3 regions of the Lysinibacillus sp. RS11 genome follow, and region 1 is predicted to be linked to each of the others. Evidence: predicted binding sites of a transcription regulator. Region 1 holds the regulator's gene; each other region holds the start of a gene.
The links. The regulator LexA, encoded in region 1, represses DNA repair genes until DNA is damaged. The targets are predictions, from matches to a motif close to CGAACATATGTTCG.

Region 1 (7,332 bases):
GATACTTGATTGGAAGTTAAGTATTGTGTTCTCAACAATTACATTATTCCTTACAGCAAGCGTTGCACTATGGCTTAGCTCAGGTCGTCATTTACGAGCATTACGCCTAACTGGTTTTATCATCTTAATTATTGCTTTTGTAAAACTTATATTCTTCGATTTGTCGGCCCTCGATTTACTAATTAGAGCAATACTGTTTATGACGGTTGGTGGAATTGGGTTGCTGCTGTCGGGACGATTGTTGAAAAAATAATAGAGATCGTTTGAAAAAGCCTGTTAGAAGTATTTTCTAATAGGCTATTTTCATTATGATTGTCATTTAAATCTTCAAATTTTAAGTTGCTAGAAATGTATTTTAAAAAATCTGAAAATTATAATACAAAGCGTGTGATGAAAACTGCTATAATTAACTTTAGTATACTAGAAGATTAGGAAAAACAGGTAACGACGATCTATTTTGAAGGATCACAATAATGTAAATGGCGCGCATACTTGAATTGTATGGGCGTCTATTGGTATAGGAGGACATAAAGATGGAAATGGCTTATACAATTATTGTTTTACTTTTTGGCTTCGTTCTTGGCTCTTTTTTTAATGTAGTGGGCTTACGGATACCAATAAAAGGGTCGATTTTCCGTCCACCTTCGCATTGTATTCATTGTAAGAGAAAGTTGACTGTGCTTGATTTGATACCTGTGTTGTCTTATATGTTTTTAGGTGGGAAATGCCGTAGCTGTGGTCAAAAAATTTCTGGGATTTATCCACTGATGGAACTTATAACAGGCATATTATTTGCCTTGGCTTATTGGAAATTAGGCTTTAGTGCAGAATTTTTTGTAGCACTATTATTGATTTCATTATTAGTAATTATTGTTGTATCGGATTTTGCGTATATGCTTATTCCTGATAAAATACTCCTATTCTTTTTACCATTACTAATTATTGGACGCTTGATATCGCCGTTGTCTCCGTGGTGGGATAGTATAGTTGGTGCTGTCGTAGGATTTTGCATACTATATAGTATTGCTGCTTTATCAAGAGGTGGTATGGGTGGTGGCGATATTAAATTATTCTTTTTACTCGGTCTTGTACTCGGCACAATACATACACTTCTGACACTATTTGTATCAGCTGTGATTGGAATGATTGTTGGGATAGTGGTGTTAAAGGTCCGTAGGCAGGGAAGAAAAACGCCTATACCATTTGGACCATCTATTGCGCTAGCAGCTATCGTTGTCTATTTTTATGGAGACGCGTTGATGAATTGGTATTTTGAATGTTGGTAAGTCGTAAATCTTGTGGATCATGGAGGGGATAAAGTGAAACCAGTTATCGGTATAACGGCCTTTGTGGAAGATGATTTGTCTTCTAGATTAAATGCCGCCTACAGCAAAAGTGTCATTGAAGCTGGTGGAATTCCATTGATAATTCCGCTTGGCATAGAAGAGGATGTAGCACAAATTTTATCGTTAACGGATGGATTATTATTATCGGGTGGCTATGATGTACATCCATTTCTCTTTGGTGCAGAACCTACACCGAAATTAGGGAAAGTTCATCCAGAAAGGGATTCTGTGGAGCTTGCCTTAATTGAAGCGGCCTTTATTCGCCAAATGCCGATTTTTGGCATTTGTCGAGGGATGCAAATACTAAATGTAGCGCTAGGAGGTACGGTCTATCAGGATATTGATAGCGAATATCATAGTAGTAAATTATTAAAGCACAAACAACAAGCGGCTCGAGGCGTTGCTACACATTATGTTCATGTTACACCTGATACACTACTAAAAACGATTATTGAGGAAGCGCAAATTGCTGTTAATTCATTTCATCATCAGGCTGTAAATGTAGTTTCGGAAAAAATGAAAGTAGCAGCAAAATCAAGTGATGGTATCGTTGAAGCGGTAGTACACGAAGATTTACCATTTTGTCTGGGCGTACAGTGGCATCCTGAAGAGCTTGCCATTGTAGGAGATGGTGGATCGAAGAAATTATTTACTGCATTTGTAAGGGCAAGTTTGAAATTCAAAGTAGAGGCATAATACTTGATAACTTAAAATTGCTAGTTCGACGTTTCGATGCTTACTAGGAATCCATGCTAAAGTGGATTCTTTTTTTCTTTTAAGCAAAGTTATGATCAAAAGAAAAAAGATGTCCGAAAAGTCTCCTTCGACATCTTCATTTAGTACTATTTCTAGCAACGCGTTTTCGTATTTTGATTTTTTCCAAAAGGACTGGACTAAATGCGTGTACTCGTGCTCATCTTGCTTGATTCTCTAGCCTTAAATTAAGAAAAAGAGGTATATGCGAACATAATATCCTCTTTTTATACTTTAATATTGAGATACTAATGTACACGACGATAGAGACCAACAACTTGCCCCAAAATAGAAACTTGGTCTACGATGATCGGCTCCATTGTTGCGTTTTCAGGCTGTAAACGAAAATGGTTTTTTTCCTTGAAGAAACGCTTTACAGTTGCTTCATCCTCTTCAGTCATGGCTACGACAATATCACCATTATTAGCTGTTGCTCTTTGTTTAACTATGACTAAATCACCGTCTAAGATGCCAGCTTCAATCATTGATTCACCCATAATTTCTAGCATAAATAACTCATCTTCGCTTGTACCATAAATATCTGGAAGTGGGAAGTATTCATCGATATTTTCAATAGCAGTAATTGGAGAACCTGCTGTAACCTTCCCAACAAGTGGGACATGTACAACTTGTTGCTTTTGAATAGAATCCTCTGGCTCTAGGATTTCAATAGCGCGTGGTTTAGTTGGGTCTCGACGAATGAAGCCCTTTTGTTCTAAACGAGCTAAATGTCCATGAACTGTTGAGCTTGAAGCAAGTCCAACTGCTTCACCAATCTCACGTACAGATGGTGGATACCCCTTTGTGCGTACTTCTTCTTTGATGAACTCTAATATGGCTTCTTGTCTTTTCGAAACTTTTTTCATGATTGCTCACCTCTTTTTTTCTAATCATTCTACTTATTAGTAGTATAACAGAATGCGAACACTTAAGCAAACATAGGTTCGAAAAGTGTTTGACAAAAACATTTGTTCGTATTATTATGAGAACATACATTCCGAACAAACATTCTAAAAAGGGGTTATGATGATGAACTGGTTAAAGAAAAATCCACATATTACTACTTTGTTAGGGGTATGTCTACTATTTGCAGCATACCTTTTTATAACAGATCCAGGCGATGTTACTTACGCCGAAATTGAAATCGAACATGGTGATAGTTTATGGTCGTTAGCTGAGCAATACTCTGGTAAAATGAAAACGGATGATTGGATTAAGCTTGTAAAGGCAGAAAATGAATTATCGAACGTTGATATTATTGCAGGTAAATCCCTAGTGATTCCAGTAGTGGGTGACCAGTCCATGCCCATAAATTCAATTGAAATTGCGAGAAATGAACAATGATTAATAAACAACAATCGGCTGTTGTCTATTGCCGTGTAAGTACAGAAAAAGAGACACAAAGTTCCTCGCTTGAGCGTCAACAAGAGGAGTTGATGCGCTATGCTAAAGAGCAGGGCTACGAAGTGAAGCACGTTTTTATGGATAAGCATAGTGGCTATGATGTGGAACGTGAGGGCTTACTTGAAATGCTCGACTTTATTAAAGAAAAAGAAGTTAAAGCATTATTTGTACAGGATGAAACACGTTTAGGACGTGGAAATGCTAGAATGGCAGTATTGCATTTATTACAAAAAACTGAAACGGATGTTTTTTCTATGCGAGACGAGGGCCCTGTACAATTAAATGAAATGGATACGATGCTACTAGAGATTTTAGCGATCGTAGAGGAGTACCAGCGCAGAATCCATAATGCTAAAATACGTCGTGGTATGCGTCGTGCCGTTGAAAATGGCTATCGTCCTGAAAACAATTTATCTAATCGGGGAAATCCTAATGGTCAAGAACGTAAGGATGTGCCTGTTGAAGAGATTATCAAGCTACGTAATCGAGGCTTCACATTTGATGAAATTGCCATGACACTAAAAGGTCTAGGCTTTGATGTAAGTAAAGCTACTGTACATCGGAGATATAGGGAACATCAAGAAAGTTTGACGGGTAAATAAAATGAAACTTCAATCAGTGGGAGTTTTGTCATCCTGCTGATAGGAAGCCTTATCTTGTGGCGACACTAGGGGACCAACGTTTTGTTGGCCCAATAACGGTCAGTTAATCGTACTGACCGTTATTTCGGGTGAAATTGCACTACTAGTCTTTTCTTAATTAATACAAACTCTCAATCATAACATTGTCTGGTAGTTTAAATGGATTTTCTTTATTTATTCTGTCATAAAACATGATACCGTTTAAATGATCTATTTCGTGTTGCATTACGATGGAACCGTATCCATTGAAATGATAAATGGCTTCTTGCCCATGTATGTCATATGCTTTAACTTTAATTCTTTCATATCTTGGAACAAAGCCATTAACGTTTCTATTGACCGAAAGACAACCTTCCCCCTCCGGTAAATAAATCATGTTTAAAGAGTGACTAACGATTTTTGGGTTAATTAACATATATTCATGATATTTACCTCCATCTTTATAAAGTGCAGTAAACATTCGTTTATTCAGACCAATTTGATTGGCAGATAAGCCAACTCCTGAACGTAATTTATATTTTTTTGAAATATCCGGATCTTGGCTATTTTTTAAATACTTAAGCATACAAATTAATGTATCTTGATCTTCTTTTGAAACAGGTAACGTAACCTCATTCGTATTTTTTCGTAATATCGCAGCACTCTCCTTTACAAAATCTTTCATTGTTATCATATACTCAAGATGGAATTTACTCATATATAAACACCTCATCAACTTTTTTATTTAGAGCTTTAGCAATTTTAAAGGCTAATTCAAGAGTTGGGTCATACTTATCATTTTCAATACAATTAATAGTGTGTCTAACAACCCCACATTCCCTTGCAAGGGCTTCTTGTGTTAGTCCTAATTTTTTTCTTAGTGCTTTTATTATATTCTTCAGACTTATACCTCCTTTTGTCTAAAGTGTTGGTTTATTTATTACATGGAAACTAATGTAAAATGTCCAATGTATTGGACATTTTGACTTTAAAAAAGAGGCTGCAACAAAAAGAAAAAATGTTAGACCTTGCAATTGGTCTAACATTTTTTTGATTTAGGAAGGAACACTCTACTCATTGAAGCGGAAAAGTTATTATCTGTTTTCGCTATTTTTCAAAATAATCGAGTTCTGTCCCAGCCTCCACTATTTTTATTTCAACTAATAGCGTTTCCTACGATCTATTAACAAAAGTATAAAGAATTGGTTATGCCCATTCCTCATCTATTACAGCATAATAATATTCATCCCACCACTCGTCTCCGTGTGGTATACATTTTTTAAAATAACCTTCGCGTCTCATGCCGATTTTCTCCATCACTCGATACGATGGGATATTTTCTGGCTGACAAGTTGCAATAATTCGATGAAGTTTCATTTCTTTGAATCCATAGTCTAGTACAGCTCTTGCGGCTTCAGAGGCGTAGCCATTATTGTAATAGTTCGGATTCAATACCCAACCAATTTCATACGTATGGTCACCAAAACATTGATGGAAAACCATATGACCAATGACAATATTTTCATTTAGTAAAATAACAGGAAAGTGTTTTGCTTTGTCACCGCTATTTTCAGAAACAAAATTTTTTGCGTTCTCCTCATTAAAAACGCCCTCTGGAATATACTTCATCACATTTGGATTTGAAGTATATTCATAGACAGCTTGCCAATCTTGAACCTCAAATTCTCTTATTAATAGTCTTTTCGTTTTGATAAACATTTCATTTTTCCCCCAAACATAAATGGATCTTTTTGTACCCCATAAATTAGTTTACACAACTAACTTCACAAAGTCATGTATGGTGTGGCATTTATTGTAAATGTTGAGGGTCACTAAAAAGGTTGGTATAACTGCATTTTAAGGGAATCCATGCTATACTTTGCATACCATATTCATTAAGATATGTATTGAAAGGTGTGTAACTATGTTATCAAAAGAAAAAATTAACCGAATCAATGAACTTTCTGCAAAGGCTAAAAGTGGACAATTAACAGAGTCAGAAGCTAAAGAACAAACAGCGCTTCGCAAGGAGTATCTAGCTACATTTAGAGCAACGATGCGTGATACAATTGAAAATGTAAAAGTGGTAGATCCAGAAGGTAATGATGTAACACCAGAGAAGGTAAAACAAGCGAAAAAAAATAAATTTCTAAATTAATGTGTCACATTTAGATCAATTACTCCTCAGCGTAATTGCGTCCGGATTTTGAATTGTGCTTAGGCCTGCACGATGCAGGTCAGTTAGCCGTTTTCACAGGATGCGAAGGTTTTAGGCTAACATCCTTATATTAACTCCTTTCAAAATCCGTGACATCCGCTGGAGGCATTATCTTTATTCAGTTGGCCTTATACGGTCACATCTGTGAAAATATTATATTTAAATAAATATTTTTTTATAATTAGGCGGTATTTTTCTACTGAATAAAGATAAAGTATGTAACAAAACATAAATAGTATAACAAAAACATTGTTTTCTGAAGCAATGTTGACTAAACTGTAAAAGAACAATATATAGGACGAGAAAGGATGTCACAACATAATGACTCAACATGCGGATCAACTAGCGATTAATGCTATCCGAACTTTGTCAATCGATGCAATTGAAAAAGCAAACTCAGGTCACCCAGGTTTACCGATGGGGGCAGCGCCAATGGCTTATACGCTTTGGACAAAACAACTTCGCCATAATCCGGCAAATCCAAAATGGTATAACCGCGATCGTTTTGTACTTTCTGCAGGTCATGGCTCTATGCTTCTATACAGCCTACTTCATCTTGGTGGCTACGGCTTACCAATGGAAGAAATTCAAAACTTCCGTCAATGGGATTCATTAACTCCAGGACATCCTGAATATGGTCATACTGTTGGGGTAGAGGCAACAACAGGTCCTCTAGGTCAAGGTATTGCTATGACAGTTGGTATGGCAATGGCTGAACGTCATTTAGCAGCTACTTACAATAAACCAGGTCATGACATCGTTGATCACTATACATTCGCACTTTGTGGCGATGGCGACTTAATGGAAGGTGTAGCAGCTGAGGCTATTTCATTAGCTGGTCACTTAAAGCTTGAAAAGTTAATCGTTTTATACGATTCAAATGATATTTCTTTAGACGGTGACTTAGAAAAGTCATTCTCAGAAAACGTGCAAAAACGTTTTGAATCTTATGGCTGGAACTATTTAAAAGTTGCTGATGGTACAGATGTTG
Region 2 (7,332 bases), 1.2 Mb from region 1:
GCAATATTCAATAGAATGCTCCTTTCTTCGTTACAGCCATTTCACCTTTGGCTCTGTCCCATTTTTAATGCGGACAATATTTGCTCGGTGACGATAAATGATAAAGCTAAATAAACATGCTACTAAAAAACCTAAAGCAATATCACCTGTAACAAAATAATAAACGATTGAATAAATTAGTGCTACTAAAGCGGCAATCATAGAAGTTAAGCTGACAATTTTCGTTAGTTTTAATGTAACGAAAAAAGTAATAAATAGTAAAACAAATAGAGGCCATGAATAGCCTAAGAGAACTCCTGCTGATGTTGCCACAGCTTTCCCTCCGCGGAAACTCGCAAAGACAGGGAACATATGACCAACAACCGCTATAAGTCCAAGAATTAATGCGTGAATGGATACTTCAGAAAAAACAGGAAGAGATACGAGTAATACTGCAGCTGTTCCTTTTAAAACATCCATAATTGTGACAACTATTCCTGCTTTTTTTCCTAAAATACGGAATGTATTCGTCGCCCCTAAATTCCCACTACCATGTTCACGAATATCTGTTTTATAAAAAATTTTGCCTATCCATAATCCCGAAGGTATAGAGCCGATTAGATAAGCACATAAAATAATAAGTCCATTAAGCATAGCTGGACTCCTTTCATTTATAACTTGGTACTAATAATATGTAACAAGTATTTTACACTTTTTCTCTCTAATCTACAATGCAATGAAGGAGATTTCCTAGTGTATCTTGAATTCAATACAAAAGATAAATGTATTTTAAAGATTTCTATCTGTTTATTCGAACATAAGTTAGGTTTTTTGACATGAGTATTTCCAGTAGGCCGAGCGTCTAAAATATAGGTAAAATGGCAATTTTGTCATTCACCCGTTCCTTTGGTAGAATAGAAGTCTATCTTTAATTTCGCGGAATGGAAGAAGTACATTGTTATTAACATACCTGAATATTTTACAGTGGGTATTGAAAAGCTTCTGTATGAAGATATTAAAACCATTATGCGGTTGACAGTTAGCAATTAGTCATCAGTATTTATGCAACTAAAACTTATTGCCTGCGTCAAGGAAATTGGACAGCTGAAGCAATAATGGCAAATGATTCTATAAAAAAGTAAAAGTTGTGAAGGATTTTTAAAAATTTTTTGGACCTGCCACTAGCTATTGACAAGAAATGCTATTATTATTAGGAAGAGAACATAAATAGAACATGCGTTTGTTTTTTGGAGGGGAAATATTTGGCGAATAAACAGTCACCAAGCGTCTATAATGATGACGCCATTCAAGTATTAGAAGGATTAGAAGCGGTACGAAAGCGACCTGGCATGTATATCGGTTCTACAGATGGCCGTGGACTTCATCACCTTGTATATGAAATCGTAGATAATGCGGTGGATGAAGCACTGGCTGGCTTTGGTTCTCATATCATCGTCACTATTCATAAAGACCAAAGTATTAGCGTTCGAGACTTCGGCCGTGGAATGCCCACTGGGATGCATAAGATGGGTAAACCAACTCCTGAAATTATCTTTACCGTCCTACACGCTGGTGGTAAATTCGGACAAGGCGGCTATAAAACGAGCGGTGGCTTACATGGTGTAGGTTCTTCAGTTGTTAATGCTTTATCTTCCTTTTTAGTAGTGACGATTCACCGCGACGGTAAAAAGTATCGACAACGTTTTGAAAACGGTGGACATCCTGTGACGACACTTGAAGAAATCGGACAAACAAAACAGACAGGAACACAGGTCCATTTTCTACCGGATGACACGATTTTCTCGGTGACAAAATATAATTATGATACGCTTGCAGAACGTTTACGCGAGTCAGCATTTTTATTAAAAGGCTTAAAAATTGAGTTAATCGATGAACGCGAGGAAGGCAAAGGTGATGTTTTCTTTTATGAGAACGGCATTGAAGCTTTCGTTGCGTATTTGAATGAGGAGAAAGATGTACTTCATCCTGTAAAGTATGTGGAAGGGATTCAAGATGAAATTGAAGTAGAGTTCGCCTTCCAGTACAACGACGGCTATTCAGAAACAATTCTTTCATTCGTTAACAATGTTCGTACGCGAGATGGCGGGACACATGAAACGGGTGCCAAAGCAGCGTTGACGCGTGTTTTTAATGAATATGCACGAAAAATTGGTCTGTTAAAAGATAAGGATAAGAATCTTGAAGGGACAGACATTCGAGAGGGCTTAGCAGCGATTGTTTCTGTTCGCATTCCCGAGCACTTACTACAATTCGAGGGCCAAACAAAGGGTAAGCTTGGGACGAGTGAGGCCCGTTCGGCGGTAGATAGTGTTGTCTCAGAGCAAATTTTATATGTACTTGAAGAAAACGCTGAATTGTCTGCATCGCTTGTACGAAAAGCTATTCGTGCGCAACAAGTACGTGAAGCGGCTCGTAAAGCGCGTGAAGATGCACGAAATGGCAAGAAAAGCAAAAAAGGCAGTACGATTCTTTCTGGAAAACTAACACCTGCACAATCTCGAAATGCTGCAAAAAACGAGCTGTATTTAGTCGAAGGTGATTCTGCAGGAGGTTCTGCTAAACAAGGGCGAGATCGTACGTTCCAAGCGATTTTACCATTGCGTGGTAAAGTTATTAATACGGAAAAGGCGAAGCTTCAGGACATTATGAAAAATGAAGAAATTTCAACGATCATTCATGCCATTGGTGCAGGCGTTGGAACAGATTTCTCTGTTGAGGACTCATCCTATGATAAAGTCGTGATTATGACCGATGCGGATACTGATGGAGCGCATATTCAAGTGCTGCTACTAACGTTCTTCTATCGTTATATGCGACCATTAATTGAAGCAGGAAAGGTATTTATCGCATTACCGCCGCTTTATAAAGTGTCAAAAGGTACTGGTAAAAAAGAAGTGATTGAATATGCTTGGACCGAAAGTGATTTACAAACAGCCATTAAAAAAGTTGGAAAGGGTTACATATTACAGCGTTATAAAGGTCTTGGAGAGATGAATGCTGACCAGCTATGGGATACGACGATGAACCCTGAAACGCGGACATTAATTCGCGTAACAATTGAAGATGGTGCACGTGCTGAAAGACGTGTCACAACATTAATGGGCGACAAAGTTGAACCACGCCGAAAATGGATCGAAGCCAATGTCAACTTCGGTATGGAGGATGATTCTAATATTTTAGACAATGAATTCATCCAACAAGAGGAGGGCCAAGCATGAGTAGTACGGAAAAGTTTCAAGATTTACCTTTAGAAGAAGTAATGGGTGACCGCTTTGGTCGCTATAGTAAATATATTATTCAAGACCGCGCGTTGCCTGATGCACGTGACGGTCTTAAGCCTGTACAACGTCGTATTTTATATGCGATGTTTACAGAGGGGAATACGAATGATAAACCATTCCGTAAATCAGCCAAAACAGTCGGTAATGTTATTGGTAACTACCATCCACACGGTGATAGCTCCGTATACGAAGCGATGGTACGTATGAGTCAGGATTGGAAGGCACGTCATATGCTCATTGAAATGCATGGTAATAATGGTTCTGTTGATGGTGACCCACCTGCAGCGATGCGTTATACAGAGGCAAGACTTTCTGCCATTGCAGCCGAGATGCTACGTGATATTGGCAAGAAAACCGTTGAATTTGTGCCGAACTTTGATGATCAAGATATGGAGCCAACTGTTTTACCAGCGCGTTTCCCTAATTTACTGGTTAACGGCTCGACAGGTATTTCTGCCGGCTATGCGACAGATATCCCGCCTCACGCGTTAGATGAAGTGCTAGACGGCGTTCTAATGCGCTTGGATAACCCGAATGCTACGGTTGATGAATTAATGACCGTCATCAAAGGGCCTGATTTCCCAACAGGTGGTATCATCCAAGGTGTCGATGGCATTAAGAAAGCGTATGAGACAGGCCGCGGCAAAATTATTGTGCGTGCTCAAGCAGCTGTTGAACCAATCAAGGGTGGCAAAGAGCAAATCGTTATTACAGAATTGCCGTATGATGTTAATAAAGCAAACCTTGTGAAGAAAATTGATGAACAGCGTGTGGATAAGCGACTTGAAGGAATTGCGGAAATTCGTGATGAATCAGATCGTACAGGCTTACGCGTTGTGATTGAGCTGAAAAAAGATGTACCTGGACAAGGTATTTTAAATTACTTATTCAAAACAACTGACTTACAAGTAGCTTATAATTTTAATATGATTGCTATCCATAATCGTCGTCCGACAATGATGACATTGCCATTGTTACTGGACGCGTATATTGCCCATCAAAAGGAAGTCGTGACAAACCGCTCCATTTATGATTTGCAAAGAGCTAAAGATCGCTCACATATTGTTGATGGCTTAATTAAGGCGCTATCTATTTTAGATGAAGTCATTGCAACGATTCGTTCTTCCAACGATAAACGAGATGCGAAAACGAATTTACAGGTGAAGTTTGACTTTACAGAAGTGCAATCAGAGGCAATTGTAAGCTTACAACTATACCGTTTAACGAATACGGATATTACAGAGCTTCGCCATGAACAAGATGAGTTAAATAAACTCATCGCCAAGCTTGAAGGCATTCTGAATAGCGAAGCAAAACTTGTACGTGTCATTAAACAAGAATTGCTTGATATTAAAAAACGTTTTACAGAGCCACGTCGTTCGAAAATTGAACGAGAAATTGAAGAAATCAAAATTACATTAGATGTTCTTGTACCAAGTGAGGAAGTCGTTGTTACAGTCACAAAGGATGGCTATATTAAACGTACATCTACACGCTCACACGCAGCATCGAATGGCCAGGATTTTGCGATGAAAGATTCCGATTATTTATTATATGAGGAAAACTTAAATACGCAGCATCATTTACTGCTGTTCACAAATCGAGGGAATTACATTTATCAGCCTGTCCATGAGCTACCAGATATTCGTTGGAAGGATCTTGGTCAGCATATTTCAAGTATTGTGCCGACTGGCGAAGACGAATCTATTCTTGCTGTATACGGTTTTGAGACATTCGAACAAGCCAATACGTATATTTTAACAGCTACGAAAGATGGACAAATTAAACGCTCACCTCTAGCAGATTATGCTGTAACTCGTTATTCGAAGCCGATTAAAACGATGAATGTCAAAGCAGGAGATGAAATGATTTTTGCGGATTTCGTCACAGATGAAGCGGAATTATTATTAACGACAGATACAGCTTATGCGATTCGCTTCCCAATTGAGGAGTTACCAGTAACAGGCGTCAAAACAGGCGGTGTTAAAGGGATTACGCTAAAAGAGGGAGAAGCTTTAATCGGGGTCAATATCTTGCAGCCAAATAACACTGAATATGTTGTCATTGTGACGCAACGTGGTGCTGTGAAGAAAATGAATGTAGCTGAAGTAGAGATGACAAGTCGTGCGAAACGCGGCTTAAAAGTGTTAACAGAATTAAAAGCGAATCCTCACCGTATCGTCTCTGTTGTAAAGGCGACTGAAGAGGAACAAGTAATAATTGAAACAGAAAAAGGTGTGCAAGAGATTCTCGATGTTCAAGCATTGACTCGAGCAGATCGTCATTCAAACGGCTCCTTTAAAGTAGATATTGCTACAGACGGTGCCATTTCACATGTGTTAACAGTAAAAAAAGAAGAGAAATAATACCAATTGATTTTAATTTGAGATAACATCACCATACTTGGTGGTGTTTTTTCATGGAGGGAAAAATATTTAGAAAATTGTGCAAATGCAACGTTTTTTATATTATAATTCTATAACTACCAAAAAAAAGGGGGATTATTCATATGAATGACTGTTTTATTTGCAATAAACACGTTGGAAATATTGAAACTTCTGGAGTTATGATTTATGAAGACGAATATGTATATGTAGGACACATTGATCGAAATGGAAAACCTAACTATTTAGGTCATATTATGATTGACCTAAAAAGACACGTACCGACACTTGCTGAAATGACAGTAGAAGAAGCAAAAGCATTCGGTGTCATAATGGCTAGAGTCAGCAAAGCTCTAAAGGAAGCCGAAAACGCAGAGCATATTTACTCACTTGTTTCAGGAAATTCTGTTCCGCATCTTCATATGCACCTAGTTGCTCGTTATCCTAATACACCAAAAGAACATTGGGGACCGATGGAAGTTTACGATTGGGAAGATGCACCTATGGGTGACAACAATGATGTTATTGAACTTTGTAATCGAATTAAAACATATTTAGAGAACAATCAATATGAATGATCACTTCAAAGATTTTAGTTGGGTTGGAAGTCAAGAAAACTTTGTAGATCAAGTAAACATTCAGCATATAGAACATATAATTGTGGGTCGATATGGCGGCAATTCGAATGCAGGACAATATAAGAACGAAGATGGATGCCTAGTATGGTTTAACGAAAGAGAAGATTGGGAATTCGTTATTGTTTTAGATGCACATAACACAGCCGAGAGTGCCGAAAGAGTAGTAGCATTGTTCGAAAATGAAAAACCTCAAATAAGGCATTTATTGTCTATGTCGACAACTCAAAAAACTTTTAAGATGGTAGAAGAAAAGGTATTAAGTATGTTTCAATCTAAGGAATTCTTATCTACTTGTCGAAATGTTAAAGGAGAAACCGCTTGTTTGATTGTTGTTAGAAAAGATAAATATATTTGGTGGTTTTCTGTTGGGGATTGTGTCCTTTATGTATTTCACCCAGAACTATCTGCACTAGGTCAATATCAAATCAATCAAAGACAATTCTATGAATGGATAGGACAAGTTAATACTTTTGAACAAGAGGTACCTTGTTACAGTGTGGGAATAAAAGAATTGAGACAAGGGGAAAACCGCTTATTTCTGACCACAGATGGCCTAATTGAATGCCCTAATGAACCATATTCAAACCCAACAACAATTGATCATGCTTTCTTTCATTCTAAAGATGAAGAAAGCATTAAATCAATGTTGACAAACATCCAAGAAAATAATGTCAGAGATAGTACTACCATAATTTCTTGGAAAGTAAATATTCTAAAAGAAGCTACTCTACCAAGTAATCACAGGTGAACAAATACTGATTAATATGCTAATTAATATAAGTTTTCTCCCTGTATCGAACCTGTTAATAGTAAGTTGCGACACTTATGGAGAACAATAGAGACCTTTCCCAAAATCAGAAAGGTCTCTATTTTATACTTGTTCTCAAAAAATCTACTATGTCAGTTTGATGATGTTGTACAAAATATTTTTAAGAAATGAAGGGAAGTCCGTTAACCCTTTTTCATCACATGCCTAAAGAAATAACATATACGTTAGCATTATAAGACGCCAGATAAAAGAAAAAGATA
Region 3 (7,332 bases), 2.1 Mb from region 1:
AAGAAATGTGCTTATTGCCAACGCCTTCACAGCGTAAAAGGTTTCTCTAACTTTGAAGAGGCTGGGACAAAAAGAAAAAATGTTAGACCGATTGCATTGGTCTAACATTTTTTTGATTTAGGAAGGAACACTCTACTCATTAAAGCGAAAAAGTTATTACCTATTTTCGCTATTTTTCAAAATAATCGAGTTCTGTCTCAGCCTCTTTTTTTGTTACTATGTTGCTAATATATTTCCATTTTAACTGATTGTAGCGTAGGGATACTCGAGTGCTCCTGTTGCTTCACTATCATCGCAGGGCAAAGCTTCTCGCGGGTAATCGAGTCGCTCGTAGCGGAAATCAGCCTCTTTGAATTAATTCTGTATAAAAATGGCTAATCAATACACCTGATAGTAAATCATTTAAATTCATAAAAATAGAAAGCTGCTAGCCTTTGTGAAAGCCAGCAGCTAAGTAAAAATTGATTATTGATCAACTACTAAATAGCCTTTTTTGTGTAAGGTAAGCTCAATTAAATCTAAAATTTCAACAGAAGGCGCAGAAATAACATGGAGATGTGTACCACCCGTTAGTTCGGATAAGTAACTTGCCTGTGTATCAGTAACACGTTGAATAAATTTTTTTACTTCATGACGGTTAGAGACCATAATAGACGCAGTAATTTCTCCGTAAATAGGATGTTCTACAATAACATTTTTTACTGTACCGCCACAATCAACTATTGTTATAAGTTCATCTTCTGCATCCTCTGAGGTATGGAAGCAAGGGATAGTACGTTCAACAGTTTGATGTAATTGTTCCTGATGCATATAAAGATATCCTTGGCTAGTTGCAATAATAGGTTCATTTCTAGCCTTTAATAATGTCATATCATTGACAATGACTTGTCTAGAAACGTTAGCAAATTTCGCCAAGTCCGTCCCTGTTATAGGTGTGTTGCTTTTTTTTAGCTGTGCGAGAAGTTGCAGTCGGCGTTCTTCGCCTAACATTTTTTTCATAAGAGATCACCTCTGCCTGTAATAAAGGAAGCCGTTTTCCTTAAAACTAGTGTACCATGAAGCCTTTGCAACATGCGTGAAATTTTTGTATCCAAATGAAACATTGAACATATGATACGTAGAGAGGAAGGGAGGAAAAAATTGCGTATTCATATTGTTCAAAAGGGAGATACGTTGTGGAAGATTGCAAAAGAGTATGGTATTTCATTTGAAGATTTAAAACGACTCAATGCCCATCTTGCCAACCCAGATTATATAGTACCGGGCATGGAAATTATTTTGCCTGAAAAAATAAACAAAGAACCGCATAGAGAAGGAAATAGAGATACAAATTGGGATATGCATAGGGAAGGGCATAAGGAAAGACCTATGCATAAGGAGTCACCTACAAGGCCTGTTAAAGAAAGTATCAAAAAAGAGGTGCAAAGACCGATGCCACCACCTATTGTTGCACCACCACCACCGATGCCAGAACCACAGATGATTCCAATTCCGTATCCAATGCCAATGCCTCAGCAACCGACGTTTGTACCACAGCCTGTAGAGCTTAATTGGCATCAACAAGTAGTCATGCCACAAGTAGAACAAACTCAAATGGTTATACCGCCATCAGTTCAAATTCAACCACCACCGCCTGTAGCACAACCGGAACTACCGCCACAACCAATGCCACAACCAATGCCACAACCGATTTATATCATGCCACAAATGCCACAACCAATGCCACATATGCCAGTAGTACCTCATTGTGTAAGCTGTCATCAGCCGGTGCATCATCATATGTGGTGGCATATGCCGATGCCGATGCCAATGCCAATGGAACAACAAGTAGAAGCATATACGATGCCGGAGCAACCATCATGTGAGCCATGCAGTAAAGTTGCTGGAATGCCTGATTTCTTAGAATCTAGTACATCTCCATTCTTCCCTATGAAGCCTGGATATGAGCCTATGCAGGAGATGGAAATGAAGCAATCCTGTGGTTGTAATGCACAACCAATCATGATGCCGAATTGGAAAATGGATTCATGTCAATGCCAACCGCCATGTCCACCACCGTGCCCACCACCATGTCCAATGCCATGTCCATCCCAGTGCCCAACGCCGTATTCTTCATCAGGGCCATGGATGTCACCGCACATGTACCCAGGCGGGATGACGCCTTATCGATGGTGAAAAAGCGTATATCATTGAAGAAGTAAAGTCTAATATTTGGAAGTATAAATATCAATCTAATAATTATTTTGTGAAACGTGCAAAGCAGTTAGAAATAGCAGATAAGGTGAGGGTTATCCATCGACAGCTTGGACGACTTGAACCCTCACTGATTTTACCTTTAATGAAAAGTGATGATGAGTACTTAATCGTGCAAGTTTGGCAAGAAGGAAGTCATAGTGCAAATTTTGCACATAAAAAAGATCGGATGGAATCACTTAAGTTATTAAATACCTTACATGATACACATAAGAAAATTGCTTGGCAGCGGATGCCGGGCTTGCATACCTATTCACAGCTTTTAAAATGGCAAATGCGTCATATGCGTTTTAAGAGCAGGCGGAATGAATTTCGTGCTTTTTTAACGAAAGAAGAAATCGATCAAATTTTACACTATAGTGAGAAGTCGTTACAGTTAATCGCACGGGAGGATGTACCCGAAAAAGAAATAACGCTTTTACATGGAGATGTCGTACATCATAATTTTTTATGGTGCTCAGATGGGGAATTGCGTTTAATTGATTTTGATTTAGCTCATCTTGGAGAAGCGGATGATGAATATATTTTATGGTTACATCGTGTATTGCCAGCTGTAGATTATGACCTTAGTAAAATATTTGCAGAGTTACCGGAGCTGAACCGTTTAGATAAAAGAAAGCTACATCGTTTAAAATATCCAAATGAGCTTTTACGTGAATGGCTTTTCGCAGTGGATTTACCATTAGATCAACAGCTAGTGTTTTTAGATTATTTAGTGCCGTTTACAAAACGTGCCCTCACATATTGGCCAAAACTGTGGTACGATATTGATAGAATGATGAAGAAATGACCGTCTTTAGGCGGTCATTTTTGTGTGTGAACGATTACTTGTGCTTTTTCTTATAGTCGAGCATTCGTTCGCTATATGCTATAATCGAAGACGATGATTGTGAGGGATTATAGAAAATGTATGATTATTTAAAAGGACAAATAAAGCGTATTACTCCTGAGTATATTGTGCTTGAACAACAAGGAATTGGTTGGCAGCTCAATACACCTAATCCATTTGCGTTTAGGACATCTGCACTTGAGCAGCAAATTTTTGTACATTTGCATGTGCGTGAGGATGCTCAAGTGTTATATGGCTTTCCAAATTTAGACCAACGAGAGCTGTTTCGAAAGCTTATATTAGTATCAGGAATTGGACCAAAGGGTGCGTTAGCTATTTTAGCTACTGGGAACCCGCAACAGGTGATAGGTGCCATTGAACGAGAGGATGAATCGTTTTTAGTAAAATTCCCGGGTGTTGGCAAGAAAACGGCCCGTCAAATGATTCTAGATTTAAAAGGTAAACTTGGTGGATTAATGGAGACTATCGAGCTACCTAGTTCAGAGGATGAGCTGCCGTTATTTGGTGTGAATCCATTTAAACATGAGCTTGAAGAAGCTATTCTTGCGTTAATGGCACTTGGTTATTCTGAAAAAGAACTTGAAAAAATACGTCCACAGCTTGAGGAAAATGACAAGCTTGAAACAACAGATGCATTTATGAAACAAGCATTACAATTGCTATTAAAGTTAAAATAGTGGAAGGGGGGGAAGTACATGTCTGAACGTATGATTGCTAGTGAGGCGGGTAGCTATGATGAACAGTTTGAATTATCTTTACGTCCACAAAGATTAGCACAATACATTGGACAGCATAAGGTAAAGGAGAATTTACAAATTTTCATTGAAGCGGCAAAGCTTCGTCAGGAAAGTTTAGATCATGTGCTGTTATATGGACCACCTGGACTTGGTAAAACGACATTAGCTGCGGTCATTGCTAATGAAATGAATGTTAATGTGCGCATGACTAGTGGTCCTGCAATCGAACGTCCTGGGGATTTGGCGGCGATTTTAAGCTCACTGGAGCCAGGAGATGTGCTATTTATCGATGAAATACATCGCCTGCCTCGTGCAATAGAAGAGGTGCTTTATCCAGCCATGGAGGATTTTTGTTTAGATATAGTTGTTGGTAAAGGTCCAGAAGCGCGTTCTGTACGGCTTGATTTACCGCCATTTACACTAGTTGGTGCAACAACAAGAGCTGGCGCATTATCAGCACCTTTAAGGGATCGCTTTGGCGTATTATTAAGATTGGAGTATTATGATAATACTTCACTTGCAGAAATTGTAGAGCGTAGTGCACACTTATTTGATGTTGATATTGAACAAGTAGCAGCACTTGAAATGGCGAGACGCTCGCGAGGGACACCACGTATTGCCAATCGCCTGCTTAAACGAGTGCGAGATTATGCACAGGTGCTTGGAGATGGTATGATAACTGAGGGACTTGCTAAGCAAGCTCTTGAGCTATTGCAAGTCGATCCTAGAGGACTTGACCATATTGATCATAAACTTGTGACCAATATGATTGAGCGCTTCCGTGGTGGCCCTGTAGGCTTAGATACGTTGGCAGCATCTATTGGTGAGGAACGTGTAACAATAGAGGATGTGTACGAGCCGTATTTGATGCAAATAGGCTTTATTCAACGGACGCCACGTGGACGTGTGGCATCAAATTTAGCCTACGAACATTTTGGATATGAATATCCCCAACAAACCTAGAAGAAGGAAGTATTTTCATGCGTGTAGAAGATTTTGATTTTGAATTGCCAGAGGAACTCATAGCACAAACACCACTTATTGATCGTACAGCTAGTCGATTAATGGTCGTGACACCAGGCTCACAAAATGTTGAGCATCATCATTTCGCTCATATTTTAGAGGAGCTACAAGCAGGAGACTGTCTTGTATTAAATGATACAAGGGTCTTACCAGCGCGATTAATGGGCGTTAAAGAAGAAACAGGTGCTCATATAGAGGTACTGCTATTAAAGCAAATGGCTGGTACGGATGAATGGGAAACACTTGTTAAGCCAGCTAAACGTGTAAAGGTCGGTACAGTTGTGACATTTGGAGATGGTTTATTGACTGCTACTTGTACAGGAGAGCTTGATCATGGTGGGCGTACATTTGAGTTTAAATATAATGGGATTTTTTATGAAATTTTAGAACAACTTGGTGAGATGCCATTGCCTCCGTATATTCGTGAAAAATTAGAGGACAAGGATCGTTACCAAACCGTTTATGCTAAAGAACGTGGCTCAGCAGCAGCACCAACTGCAGGTCTTCATTTTACAGAAGAATTACTAGAGCAAGTTAAAGCAAAAGGGGTCGAAGTTGTATTTATCACTTTACATGTAGGACTAGGAACTTTCCGTCCTGTAAGTGTAGATTCAATTGAAAATCACGAAATGCATGCCGAATTTTATAGTGTAACGGAAGAAGCGGCATCTATTATTAACCGTGTAAAGAGTAATGGTGGAAAGGTGATAGCAGTTGGGACAACTTCTAACCGTACTTTGGAAACGATCGGCTCTAAATATGGAGGCGAGGTTCGTGCAGAGCAAGGTTGGACGTCCATTTTCATTTATCCAGGATACGAATTTTCGGTTGTAGATGGTTTAATAACAAACTTCCATTTACCAAAATCAACCCTTGTCATGCTTGTTAGCACACTTGCGACAAGAGAAACAATTTTAAGTGCATATAAACAAGCTGTAGAAGAAAAATATCGCTTCTTTAGCTTTGGTGATGCTATGTTTATCCGTCCAAAAGGATAAACTAAAGAAAAAATCGAAGTACTGTTTTTACTTTAGATAAGAGAGGAATATTTATTTTATGACACAACCAGCAATTCGTTATGAGCTACTTCATACTTGTAAACAAACAGGAGCACGCCTTGGCATCGTGCATACGCCACATGGCTCTTTTGAAACGCCAGCATTTATGCCTGTTGGTACACAAGCAACTGTAAAAACAATGTCACCTGAGGACTTAAAAGAAATGAATGCAGGTATTATTCTGTCAAATACGTATCATTTATGGCTTCGCCCAGGTAATGATATTGTGAAAGAAGCAGGGGGCTTGCATAAATTTATGAACTGGGATCGCCCAATTCTAACAGATTCAGGTGGTTTCCAAGTGTTCTCACTTAGTCAATTCCGTAAAATTGAAGAAGAAGGGGTTCACTTCCGTAATCATTTGAATGGGGATAAACTGTTTTTAAGTCCAGAAAAGGCAATGGAAATTCAAAATGATTTAGGTTCGGATATTATGATGGCATTTGATGAATGTCCACCTTATCCTGCGACATATGACTATATGCTACAATCAGTAGATCGCACAACGCGTTGGGCTAAGCGTTGTAAAGAAGCTCATAACCGTCCAGAAGAACAAGGTCTATTTGGTATCATTCAAGGGGGAGAATACGAGGACTTACGCCGTCGTTCTGCAGAAGCCTTAGTAGAGCTAGATTTCCCAGGTTATGCAATTGGAGGGCTATCTGTTGGGGAGCCTAAAGACGTCATGAACCGAGTTTTAGAGTTTACTACGCCAATGATGCCAGCGAACAAACCGCGCTATTTAATGGGCGTAGGATCGCCGGATTCATTAATTGATGGGGCTATTCGAGGTATTGATATGTTTGACTGTGTACTACCAACACGTATTGCCCGTAATGGTACATTAATGACTTCAGAAGGTCGTTTAGTTGTTAAAAATGCAAAATATGCACGTGATTTTGGGCCGATTGATCCGAACTGTGATTGCTATACATGTAAAAACTATTCACGCGCGTATATTCGCCACCTAATTCGTACTGAAGAAACGTTTGGTATCCGCTTAACGACATACCATAACCTACACTTCCTATTGAAGCTAATGGAGCAAGTACGTGAGGCAATTCGTGAAGATCGTCTTGGCGATTTCCGAGAAGAATTTTTCGAGAAATATGGTTTTAACGGACCAAATGCAAAGAACTTCTAATCTTTAGTAAAAAAATCATGTAAATTTATGTGAATTGTGAATATTACTAGCAAAAAATTGTCTATTATAGAAAAAATATTAGTAATATAGAAAAATTTTGGGCTTGGTCATCGCTTTTTTAAGGTGAAATAGTCTATACTAAAAAAGTGAGAATTGGAGAGGGGGCAAGAATCATGGAACAACTAATTGGATTAGCACCAATATTACTAATGTTCGTTGCAATGTGGTTTATTTTAATCCGCCCTGCTAAAAAGAGACAGCAGGAAA

Region 2: parE (DNA topoisomerase IV subunit B) is a predicted target of LexA. The motif match lies at 1,209-1,222, and genes of this name have one in related genera.
Region 3: ruvA (Holliday junction branch migration protein RuvA) is a predicted target of LexA. The motif match lies at 3,101-3,114, and genes of this name have one in related genera.

The regions. Positions count from the first base shown of each region.
Region 1 is NZ_CP168124.1:1,306,053-1,313,384, forward strand. Features, by position in the region: gene AB9L17_RS06325 (DUF2339 domain-containing protein) at 1-253, shown strand, start outside; gene AB9L17_RS06330 (prepilin peptidase) at 534-1,286, shown strand; gene AB9L17_RS06335 (gamma-glutamyl-gamma-aminobutyrate hydrolase family protein) at 1,320-2,042, shown strand; gene lexA (transcriptional repressor LexA) at 2,348-2,965, opposite strand; gene yneA (cell division suppressor protein YneA) at 3,129-3,443, shown strand; gene AB9L17_RS06350 (YneB family resolvase-like protein) at 3,440-4,105, shown strand; gene def (peptide deformylase) at 4,263-4,841, opposite strand; gene AB9L17_RS06360 (helix-turn-helix transcriptional regulator) at 4,834-5,025, opposite strand; gene AB9L17_RS06365 (GNAT family N-acetyltransferase) at 5,330-5,842, opposite strand; gene AB9L17_RS06370 (DUF896 domain-containing protein) at 6,048-6,281, shown strand; gene tkt (transketolase) at 6,663-7,332, shown strand, end outside.
Region 2 is NZ_CP168124.1:2,496,747-2,504,078, reverse strand. Features, by position in the region: gene AB9L17_RS12735 (HesB/YadR/YfhF family protein) at 1-11, opposite strand, end outside; gene plsY (glycerol-3-phosphate 1-O-acyltransferase PlsY) at 31-633, opposite strand; gene parE (DNA topoisomerase IV subunit B) at 1,242-3,218, shown strand; gene parC (DNA topoisomerase IV subunit A) at 3,215-5,647, shown strand; gene AB9L17_RS12715 (HIT family protein) at 5,791-6,243, shown strand; gene AB9L17_RS12710 (protein phosphatase 2C domain-containing protein) at 6,236-7,051, shown strand.
Region 3 is NZ_CP168124.1:3,403,876-3,411,207, reverse strand. Features, by position in the region: gene AB9L17_RS17600 (thiol-disulfide oxidoreductase DCC family protein) at 1-50, shown strand, start outside; gene AB9L17_RS17595 (transcription repressor NadR) at 466-999, opposite strand; gene AB9L17_RS17590 (LysM peptidoglycan-binding domain-containing protein) at 1,141-2,175, shown strand; gene AB9L17_RS17585 (phosphotransferase) at 2,246-3,043, shown strand; gene ruvA (Holliday junction branch migration protein RuvA) at 3,160-3,780, shown strand; gene ruvB (Holliday junction branch migration DNA helicase RuvB) at 3,799-4,803, shown strand; gene queA (tRNA preQ1(34) S-adenosylmethionine ribosyltransferase-isomerase QueA) at 4,821-5,861, shown strand; gene tgt (tRNA guanosine(34) transglycosylase Tgt) at 5,920-7,065, shown strand; gene yajC (preprotein translocase subunit YajC) at 7,239-7,332, shown strand, end outside.